DNA from 2 places in the Streptomyces sp. 3330 genome. Region 1 is predicted to be linked to the other one. Evidence: riboswitches for the same ligand, from Rfam matches in the RefSeq annotation. Region 1 holds a riboswitch; the other holds the start of a gene.
What was found. Region 1 has a riboswitch for cyclic di-AMP ahead of J2X68_RS30865 (C40 family peptidase). Riboswitches for the same ligand answer to the same signal wherever they lie in the genome.
Positions count from the first base shown of each region.

Region 2: it holds a riboswitch for cyclic di-AMP, as region 1 does, so the genes downstream of both, J2X68_RS38625 (transglycosylase SLT domain-containing protein) here and J2X68_RS30865 (C40 family peptidase) in region 1, are expected to answer to the same signal.

Region 1 is NZ_JAVDVA010000023.1:14,513-19,656, forward strand. It holds gene J2X68_RS30855 (ATP-dependent Clp protease proteolytic subunit) at 48-683, shown strand; gene J2X68_RS30860 (hypothetical protein) at 691-996, shown strand; cyclic di-AMP (ydaO/yuaA leader) riboswitch at 1,339-1,550, shown strand; gene J2X68_RS30865 (C40 family peptidase) at 1,554-2,027, shown strand; gene J2X68_RS30870 (ATP-binding protein) at 2,086-2,568, opposite strand; gene J2X68_RS30875 (helix-turn-helix transcriptional regulator) at 2,782-3,642, shown strand; gene J2X68_RS30880 (DUF397 domain-containing protein) at 3,652-3,894, shown strand; gene J2X68_RS30885 (8-amino-7-oxononanoate synthase) at 3,940-5,067, opposite strand.
Region 2 is NZ_JAVDVA010000046.1:6,903-12,046, forward strand. It holds gene J2X68_RS38610 (glycosyltransferase) at 1-717, opposite strand, end outside; gene J2X68_RS38615 (GNAT family N-acetyltransferase) at 776-1,840, opposite strand; gene J2X68_RS38620 (HAD family hydrolase) at 2,133-2,957, shown strand; gene J2X68_RS38625 (transglycosylase SLT domain-containing protein) at 3,174-3,647, opposite strand; cyclic di-AMP (ydaO/yuaA leader) riboswitch at 3,652-3,878, opposite strand; gene J2X68_RS38630 (polyprenyl synthetase family protein) at 4,512-5,144, shown strand, end outside.

The DNA.
Region 1 (5,144 bases):
TGTACATTTTTTACAGTTCCTGTGAGGCCGCAGAGGGAGGGGCTCCGATGAACCGACCGTCCGCCCGCCATGTCCTGCCCGGGTTCACCGAGCGCACGGGCTTCGGGCACCGGACCACGGATCCGTACGCGAAGCTGCTGGAGGAGCGGATCGTCTTCCTGGGGACGCGGATCGACGACGTCTCGGCGAACGACGTGACGGCCCGGTTCATGTACCTCGCGCACACGGATCCGGACCGGGACATCGCGCTGTACATCAACTCCCCCGGCGGCTCCTTCAGCGCGATGACGGCTCTCTACGACACGCTCCGGTACGTCACCTGCGACGTGGAGACCACCTGCCTGGGCCGCGCGGACGCGTCCGCGGCGGTGCTGCCGGCGGCCGGCACGCCGGGCAAGCGGTACGCGCTGCAGGGCGCGCGGATGACGATCCGCCGGCCGTCCCTGCCCGGGCAGGCCGAGGGGCGGGCGAGCGACCTGGCGATCCGGGCCGAGGAGCTGGCGCGGACCCGCGCGAGCCTGGAGGAGATGCTCGTACGGCACACCGGGCGGCCGCCGGAGCAGGTGACCGCGGACATCGAGCGGGACAGGTTCCTCCCCGCCCAGGAGGCCGTGGAGTACGGCCTGGTGGACGGGATCGTCCCGCCCCGCAGGGCCTCGGCCGGCACACCCGGCGGGCGGTGAGCCGCCGATGGTGCCCGAACTGCCGCCGTTGCCCGCGCTCACCCGCGCGGAGGCCGAGCTGATCGACGGTTACCTCGACGTAGTCGACATGCTCGGCCGGATCAACCCCGCCCACCAGGGCGACACCTACCGCGGACTGCGCGCCGCCCAGGCGCTGGTGACCAAGGCGGCCGCGCTGCGCGACGCCCTGGCGCGGATGCACCAGCGGGGCGAGAGCGAACTGCACGCGCCGACGCTCGCGCGGGCGCTGCGCGTCCTGGACGGGGAGCGCCGCACCGCGCGGGTCACGCTGCCCCCGCTCTCCGACAGTTGACCCGCCGGATCCACCTCCGGTCCGGCCCGCTCGCGCCCAGGACGTGACGACCGGACCGGAGTTGAAACGGCCCAGAAGAGGTACCCCCGTTCAGCGGAGCGTCTACGGTTCCCCCGACCCCTCCGCGGTTGCGCAAATGGGCGCTCTTCGGGCGGAATAGCGAGCTCCGCCGCTGGTGGGAGGCCCTGGAGCGCCTTGACACCTGATCGCCCATCAGGGTGTCCACCCGAACGGGTGAGTGGTGAGTAACCCCACAAATCCCCGGTTCCGTTGGGATTTTCGGACATCGGTGAGCCAAGATCCCTGACTGACGACAAGCCCCCGCCACAAGCGGCGGGGCGGTCCGGGCGGACGCCGAGTCCTGCCGCCGCCCGGATGACCGGTCGACAGGAGTGCATCGGCAGGAGTGGAGGACCCAAGCACGACGGGTCGCCGGAACGGTCACGCCATGACCGGGCCGAGCAGCCCTTGGGGTGAAGCCGCAGCAGCGGCCGGGCAACTTCGCCAGCCCGAATCCGACAGGTCATCCTTCACAGGCGGCTGACGAAGGGTTGCGCATGACTGCGCTCAATCGTGTCCCGTCGCTCATGGCCCGGGCCGGTACGGCCTCGGCTTTCGCCATCGCCGCCGTGGGCGGCTCGGTCGTGGTCCCGGGGCTCGCCCCCGACGCCGCGGCCGCCACACCGGCGACGAAGGCGCTCCAGATCGCGGCCTCCAAGAAGGGTGCTCCCTACAAGTACGGGGCCACCGGACCGAAGAGGTTCGACTGCTCGGGGCTCACGCTGTACTCGTTCAAGAAGGCGGGCAAGAGCCTGCCCCGGACGGCGTCCCAGCAGTACAACAAGACGAAGCACATCAAGGCGTCGAGCCGCAAGGCAGGCGACCTGGTGTTCTTCCACTCGGGCTCGAACGTGTACCACGTCGGGATCTACGCGGGTAAGGGCAAGATCTGGCACTCGCCGAAGACCGGCGACGTGGTGAAGCTTCAGAAGATCTGGACCAAGAGCGTCTGGTACGGGCGGGTCCGCTAGGGCCCACCAGGGTCACGGGCGGTTCTTCCCGGGGCGGTGGGGGCGTCCTGACGCGCCTTCACCGCCCCGGGAGCTCACCCTCCGCCGAGGCCGTCAGGGCGCCGGCCACCGGCTCCGCCACCGGGACGGCCCACGGGAGCTCGACGGTGACCGTCTTGCCGCCCTCCCGGGTGGGCCGCACTCTCAGCCTGCCGCCGCGCTCCGCGGTGAGCCAGCGAATGATCACCATGCCTCGGCCGTTGTCCTGCTGGACGGCGGCCGGCAGTCGTTTGGGGAAGCGCGGGTGGCTGTCGGTGACCCCGACGCGCAGGTGTTCGTCACGGTCGAGGACCAGGTCCACCGTGAAGGTGGGTGACTGCCCGAAGGTGTGCTGCACGGCGTTGGTGGCGAGTTCCGAGACGATCAGCCGGACGGCGTCGGCCATCTCCGCGTCCGCCGGAAGGCCCCATTCCCCGAGGGCGCCGGCCACGAAGACCCGGGCCGCGGAGACCGAGGCGGGATCGCTCGGCAGAGTGACGGATGCTTCCAGGTGATCTGCCATGGCGACGTCGACCCTTTCCCACGGGACCGGGAGCCCGACACGGCGCGGATGGTTCGAGTACGGTCCCGGACTGGTGCTTCTTCGCCAGACTGCCATTACCGGGCCGGTCACGGGTCGGATCCACCGAGATATGCATATATCTGTCGCCCAATGCGGTGAACTCTGCGACGGCAGAGCGTATTTGGTCGGCCCGATAGGAGTAAGGAGGAGCCCATGCAGCACGGTCCCGCGGTACGCCGCCGAAAGCTGGGCGCCGAACTGCGCAATCTGCGCGCCCAGGCGGGGCTCACCAGTGGTGAGGCGGCCCGGCTCGTGGGCTGGCACCAGTCCAAGGTGAGCCGCATCGAGACCGGCATCAGTGGATCGAAACCGGCCGATGTGCGGTTACTCCTCGACGCCTACGCCGTCGAGGATCCGCAACTGCGGGAGCTGATGCTGGCATTGGCGGGCGCGGGCGGCAGCGGCGGCCGGGACCACTGGTGGCACGCCTACCGCGGGGTGCTGCCGCCCACCTACCGGGACTTCATCAGCCTGGAGTCGCAGGCGAGCGCCATGCGCACCCTGGAGACGACGGTGGTGCCGGGACTGCTGCAGACGCCCGAGTACGCGCGCGCGGTGACCAGGGCATCCGTGGAAGGGGGCGACGAGGACCAGCTCGACACCCTCGTGGAGGTGCGGCTGGCCCGCCAGGACGTGCTGCGCGCGCAGCCGCCGCTGGAACTGTGCGCGGTACTGGACGAGGCGGTGCTGCGGCGGGTGGTGGGCGGTCCCGAGGTGATGGCACGGCAGCTCGGCCGGCTCGTCGAGGCCGCCCGATTGCCCCAAGTCCGGCTTCAGGTGTTGCCGTTCGCCGCCGGAGCGCATATCGGGGTAACTGGCCCTTTCGTTATCTTCTCATTTTCGCGCACTTCTGATCTGGATGTTGTCGTTCTAGACCACTTGACGAGTAGCCTCTATCTCGAACGGAAAGAAGACCTCCAGGCCTACACCGAGGCCTTCAACGCCCTTCGGGCGCACGCCCTTTCGCCCGGGGACTCATCGGATTACATCGCCGCGATAGCCGACGGCGCGTAAGGAGGCACCATGTCCGCATCACCGCGGAACGTACCTTCCAGTACCGATCCCGACCGACTTCCGGATGTGCGCTGGCTGCGCAGCAGCTACAGCACGGGAGCGAACAACTGTGTGGAGACCGCCCGGCCGGCCTCCGGCCCCTGGGCCGGTCTGCTCGCCGTCCGCGACTCCAAGGACCCGGCCGGCCCCGCCCTGCTCTTCTCCCCCGAGAGCTGGTCGGGCTTCACGGCCGTCTTCTCACGGGTCCCCTGACCGCACCGCAACCGTCAGAGCGGTCCACGGCCGTGTCACGCCGACTCATGGTCGTGTTTCGCCGATCACCTGTACAGCGCGTTCCAGCTCGGCCCCGGAGAGGTCCGCGCGCGCGGTGAGCCTGAGACGTGAGATGCCGTCGGGCACGGAGGGAGGACGGAAGCAGCCCACGGCCAGGCCTGCCGACCGGCAGTCCGCCGCCCAGCGCAGGGCCCCCTCCGGGGACGGGGCACGCACGGAGACGACCGCGGCGTCCGGACGCACCGCCGCCAGGCCCGCGGCCGTCAGCCGCGCGTGCAGCTCGCCCGCCACCTCACGCGCGCGTGCCGCGCGCTGGGGCTCCCTGCGCAGCAGCCCGAGGGCGGCCAGCGCCGCCCCCGCCGCCGCCGGGGCGAGGCCCGTGTCGAAGATGAACGTCCGGGCCGCGTTCACCAGATGCTCGATCACCCGCGCGGGACCCAGCACGGCGCCGCCCTGGCTGCCCAGCGACTTGGACAGCGTGACCGTGACGACGACGTCGTCGGCGCCCGCCAGACCCGCCGCGTACGGAGCGCCCTGCCCGCCGTCCCCGAGCACACCGAGCCCGTGGGCGTCGTCGACGACCAGTCCGGCGCCGTACGCCCGGCAGGCGTCCGCCAGGGCGGCCAGCGGGGCGGCGTCGCCGTCGACCGAGAAGACCGTGTCGGAGACGGCCACGGCGGGGCCGTCGTGCGTGCCGAGCGCCTTGCGCACCGCGTCCGGGTCGGCGTGCGCGACGACCTGGGTGGTGCCGCGGGCCAGCCGGCAGCCGTCGATGAGCGAGGCGTGGTTGCCCGCGTCGGAGACGATGAGCGACCCGTGCGGGGCCAGCGCGGTGACCGCGGCCAGGTTGGCCGCGTACCCGGAGGAGAACACGAGGGCCGCCTCGAAGCCGCAGTGCTCGGCGAGCTCCCGCTCCAGCTCGCCGTGCAGCTCCGTGGTGCCCGTGACGAGCCGGGAACCGGTGGCGCCGCCGCCCCAGGTCCGGGCGGCCGCCGCGGCGCCCTCGGTGACCTCGGGGTGCCGGGCGAGGCCCAGGTAGTCGTTGCTCGCCAGGTCGAGGAGCGGCGAGTCGGCCGGACGGGCCCGCAGCGTCCGTACGAGTCCGGCCCGGCGCCGCAGCCGCGCCTGCTCGTCGATCCAGCCGAACGCCATGGGTCCTCCGGGCTTTTGTAGGTAGCGGACAGACACTAGCGGTCCGGCCGCCCACCCACGGTGTGGCAATACCCACA
Region 2 (5,144 bases), on a different contig from region 1:
GTTGTGCGCGACGGCGAGACCGGGCGCAGGTTCGGTGACGTACCGCACGCGCTCGGCGTACCTGCGTGCGACCAGATCCCGGGTCGCCCCCGTCACCGGCGCGTTGTCGACGACGACGATCTCGAAGTCCGGGTGATCCTGGGAGAGCAGTGAGTCGAGGGCGTGCGCGAGCTTCTCGACGCGCTCACGGGTGGCGACGACGACGGTGGTGAACGGCACGGCCCGGCCCGGGACGACGGCGACGACCCCGGCCGGGACCGGGACCGGGGCAGTGACCGGGGCCGTGACGGCGGCCGAGGCCACCCCGGCACCAGGTTCCGCAAGTACCGCAGGCCCTGCGGGCTCCGCGGGCTCCGCAAGTACCGCAGGCGCTGCGGCTTCCGCGAACTTCACGGATTCCGCAGACTCCGCAGGTCCTGCGGGTTCCGCAAGCTCCGCGGGTTCCGCGACCGGCTGTCCGGGGGGTGGCTGTTCGCGGGTGGCCAGGCTCAGGAGGACGGTCTTCGGGTCCGCCCCCTGCGGTATCGACCCCAGCAGCGTCCCGACCGGTCGACCACCCCTTCTGACCAGCACGAACACCTCGCCGTGCGTGACGGGCGGGCTTCCCGGCCCGGGCCTGAGGACGCCCCCGTCGTCCAGTTCCAGCTCGGCGACCTGCACCGGCTCGATGTCCAGAAACCTCTCTATCTCCCGCTGTGCACGCGCGGCGCGGTACATGAACCCCCCTTGTCTCCCGTGTCTCACGCCCCTCACACCGGTCGGCCGGCGCCGCTCCTCACGGTCGGCGCAGTCGGCCCGCGGCCTTCAAGGTCCGTGCGGCCGCCGCGGCGAGCCTCGGCCGGTTGCGCACGAAGTGGTGCGCCCGGCGGGACGGCTCACGGCTGAGCCGGTGGAGCGCGGCCCCCACCCCCGGACGCGACCACGCCCCCTCGTACACGGGGAGCTCCCCGGTCTTCAGCGCGTCCTTGTACTCGGCCGCGCCCCGCCCCAGGTCGAGCAGGCCTATCCCCTCGGCGGCGGCCGACTCGGCCATCCGCAGATGCAGCACCAGGCCCGGCGAGAACTTCGCGAACTCCGTTTCGTACGCAGGGAACCAGCAGGCCAGGACGGTCGACGAGCGCAGTCCGAAGTGCGCGGCGATCGGCCGGTCACCGGCGTAGAGGACGGAGAGCGTGCCCGAGCACTCGGGCGCGCGCGTCTCGGAGAGGACGCGCACGAGCCGGGTGATCCACTCCTGTGCGAACCGGTCCCGGCGGCCGGTCCTGCGGTACTGCGCGGACTTCCACGCCATGAGCGTGCGCAGTGCGGCCGGTTCGCGTTCGTCGAACACGAACCGCAGCTCCCCGACCTGGCGGCCGAGCCTGCGCTGCTTGGCCAGCGTCGTCTTCAGGAACTTCGGCGACTGGGCGCGCAGCACGGACTCATAGGTCTCGTAACCCTTTTCGACGTCGATGACATAGGCGGCGTACTCCTCGGCCGCGTGCGGGGTGAACAGCCCTTGCTCCGCCTCCAGGTTGTCGAAGGCGAAACTCGACAGGCCGCACGCCCGCATCAGTTGGCCGGCGTCCAGTCCGATACCCGGGGCCAGCACCGCGCCCTGCGCGTCCGAGACGCCGTACGCGAGGGCCCGGCCCTGTCCGAGCCGGCCCCGCTCGTGGGGCAGGAAGCCGACCGGCTCGCGTCCCTCGTACACCACCGCCACCCGCGAGCGTGGCCGGACCAGGCCCGCGGCGTCGGTGAACTCCGGTTCCATGAACGGGTTCCGGGGAAGCGCCGACGCGGCGCGCAGCGCCCGCCACCGCTCCCTCTCCCCCTCGCCGAGATCCTGCGGCCTCAGCACGCGAATGCGCCCACTGCTCAAACCTGACCCCCCGATCAAGTCCCCCCTGGACACCTGGACGGTACCGCTCCATCCGGGCGTCGCGGTAGGTAGCGTCCCATGTTGCTGCCAACCGGTACAGAGGCCTTCAACCGTCCGCTACCCGGCGATGTGCCAGAAAGCTGTTCCATTGAGACGGTCGGCGGCCAGTCGTGCGCCAGGCAAACAAGGGGAGTTGGCAGAACAGGACAGGACATGGACGTCGTCCGGTTCGCGTCGAACCGGGGAGGCCCGGGATCCGTATTCTCTGATCATGGCCGCACCCACCGCATATGCCGCGCGCACCGCGTACTCCCTCATCGCCACCGACCTGGACGGGACGCTGCTCCGCGGCGACGACACCTTCTCCGACCGGTCGCTCGACGCGCTCGCGCGGGTGGCGGCCGCCGGCGCACGCCATCTGGTGGTGACGGGACGGCCCGCGCCCCGGGTGCGACCGCTGCTCGACCGGCTGCACAGCAGGGGGCTCGCGGTGTGCGGGCAGGGCGCGCAGTTGTACGACGCGGCCGCGGACCGGCTGCTGTGGTCGGTCACCCTGGACCGGGAGCTGGCCGAGACAGCGCTCGGCAAGATCGAGGCGGAGGTCGGGCAGGTGTACGCGGCTGTCGACCAGGACGGCGTCGACGGGCTGACGCTCATCGAGCCGGGCTACCGGATGCCGCACCCGACGTTGCCCGCCCTGCGCGTCGGGCGGCGCGACGACCTGTGGTGCGAGCCGATCAGCAAGGTGCTGCTGCGGCATCCCACGCTGTCCGACGACGAGTTGGCGTCGACGGCCCGCTCGGTGGTCGGTTCGCTGGCCACGGTCACCATGTCGGGGCCGGGCACCGTCGAACTCCAGCCCTGCGGGATCACCAAGGCGACGGGGCTGGCCCTGGCCGCCGAGCACCTGGGGCTGCGGCCCGAGGACACCGTCGCCTTCGGGGACATGCCCAACGACATCCCGATGTTCGACTGGGCGGCCCGGGGTGTCGCCATGGCCAACGCGCATCCCGAGCTCAAGGCGGTGGCCGACGAGGTGACGACGTCGAACGAGGACGACGGCGTGGCCGTCGTCCTCGAACAAATGTTTCCGTAACCGGTTACCCGCGGCGACCACCGAAGATCCTGCCGACTACGGGTTACCGAGGCCGACCGCCGGAACGGGCGGCAACCGGTTACCGAGGTCGATCGCAGACACGGTGGTAACCGGTTACCAAGTACTGGCAACCGGTTACCGACTGCCGACTACCGACTACCGACTGTCGGCTCCCGGCTCCCGGCCGCCGACACCGGCGGCCGGTCCGCGGGACGCTCAGTACGCGCCGAACACGTTGTCGATCGAGCCGTAGCGCGCGGCCGCGTAGTTGCAGGCGGCGGTGATGTTGGCGACCGGGTCGTACGAATCCCAGGACGTGCCGCTGACGTGGTAGGCGCGGAAGGTCGGGTCGATGACCTGGAGCAGGCCCTTGGACGGGATGCCCGCGGCCGCGTTGGAGTCCCAGAGGTTGATGGCGTTGGGGTTGCCGGAGGACTCGCGGATGACGTTGCGGTAGATGCCGTTGTACGTCCCCGGGATGCCGTGCTGCCCCATGACCTGGAGGGAGGCGCGGATCCAGCCGTCGAGGTTGTTGGCGTAGCCGAGGCTGGTGGCCGTGGAGACGGCCGGGGTCGCCGCGGAGGCGGTGGTCGCCCCGAGGACGGGGAGAGCGAGCACGGCCGCGCCGGTGGCGGCGACGGCGAGCGTGCGGATGAAACGGTTGCGGCGCGGCTGAGCGGCAGCGGGCATGTCGAATTTTCCTCTCCGGCGCCTGCGAGGTGAGCTGTCGGGTTCGGGCGGGAGATGCCCGGTCGCGACCTGGCGGTCGCGGCTTTACCCCAAGCCGTACGGCCTGTCCGGAACGTCCTGTACTTCCAAGACGTCCGGAAATCCGTTCCGGCGACTTACCTGGTTCCCCCGCTCCTGCCGAGCGGTGTCGATGGGTGTGCGGACGGCGGCAGGATTCGGCGTTCCGCCCGACAGGCCGGGAACGTATGCGAGGGCACATGTCCGGAACAAGTAGCGGATTCACAGATCACCCCTATTGACCTTGGTCTGTGGCCTATGGGGCACTTGATCCTTTGTGGGTGCAAAGCATCAACTTGCTTGAGGGGTGCGGAGAATCGGTGAAGAGGGGCTCTGGACCGGATCTTCACGCCGAGTGAGCCAACTCACCAGCTTCCACAAGTGCGGCGAATCGGGCATTAGCCCCAACTTGGTTTTAAAGCACCGGTGATGAGTGAGGGAGGGGAATCGCCTTCCGTCGCGCTCGCCCCGTCGCGGGGAAAGGCGGCGGGAATGCGTGATCGTCGTCACGCGGAGAGGGGGTGGGCGGACTCGTCGGCCCGACGCCGGCACCGGTCCGGGACATGAATCCCGGCTACCCGGTAACTCTCTTCATGTCCGCTCATATGAGCTGATCAAAAACATATCGGGCGTGATCCGATAGTGCCTGGCCTGCGGGTCGCCTCCCGGGCGAGTCCATTCGAGCCCGCGGGACGTGGGGGCTATCGGTGATCGAAACGTGACCGGATACGCTGACTTGAGTGATGGCAGAGACCTATCGACAAACCGCGTAATCGCCAGTAGACACCAGCAGACAGGAGACCCCTCGTGACCGTCGTCGGGCCGTTCGGGCTGAGCGTGCGGGACCAGGCTCTGGAAGCCGATGTCCAGGCCGGATTGGCGGCTGTCGAGGAAGGCTTGCTCGAGGCCACCAAGAGTGCGGTCCCGTTCATCACGGAGGCCGCCCAGCACCTCGTACGCGCGGGCGGGAAGCGGTTCCGGCCGCTGCTCGTGGTGCTCGCGTCCCAGTTCGGGGACCCCTACGCGCCGGGTGTCGTGCCCTCGGCCGTCGTCGTGGAGCTGACCCACCTGGCCACGCTGTACCACGACGACGTCATGGACGAGGCGGCCGTGCGGCGCGGGGTGTCCAGCGCGAACAGCCGCTGGGGGAACTCCGTCGCCGTCCTCACGGGCGACTTCCTCTTCGCGCGGGCCTCCCACATCCTGGCCGACCTCGGTCCGGAGGCCGTGCGGGTGCAGGCGGAGGCGTTCGAGCGCCTGGTCACCGGACAGATCCTGGAGACCGCGGGGCCCACGGACGGACGGGACCCGGTCGATCACTACCTCGACGTGCTCGGCGGCAAGACGGGCTCGCTGGTGGCCGTGGCCTGCCGGTTCGGCGCGATGATGTCCGGCGCCGACGAGACGGTCGTCGACGTGCTCACGCAGTACGGAGAGCGG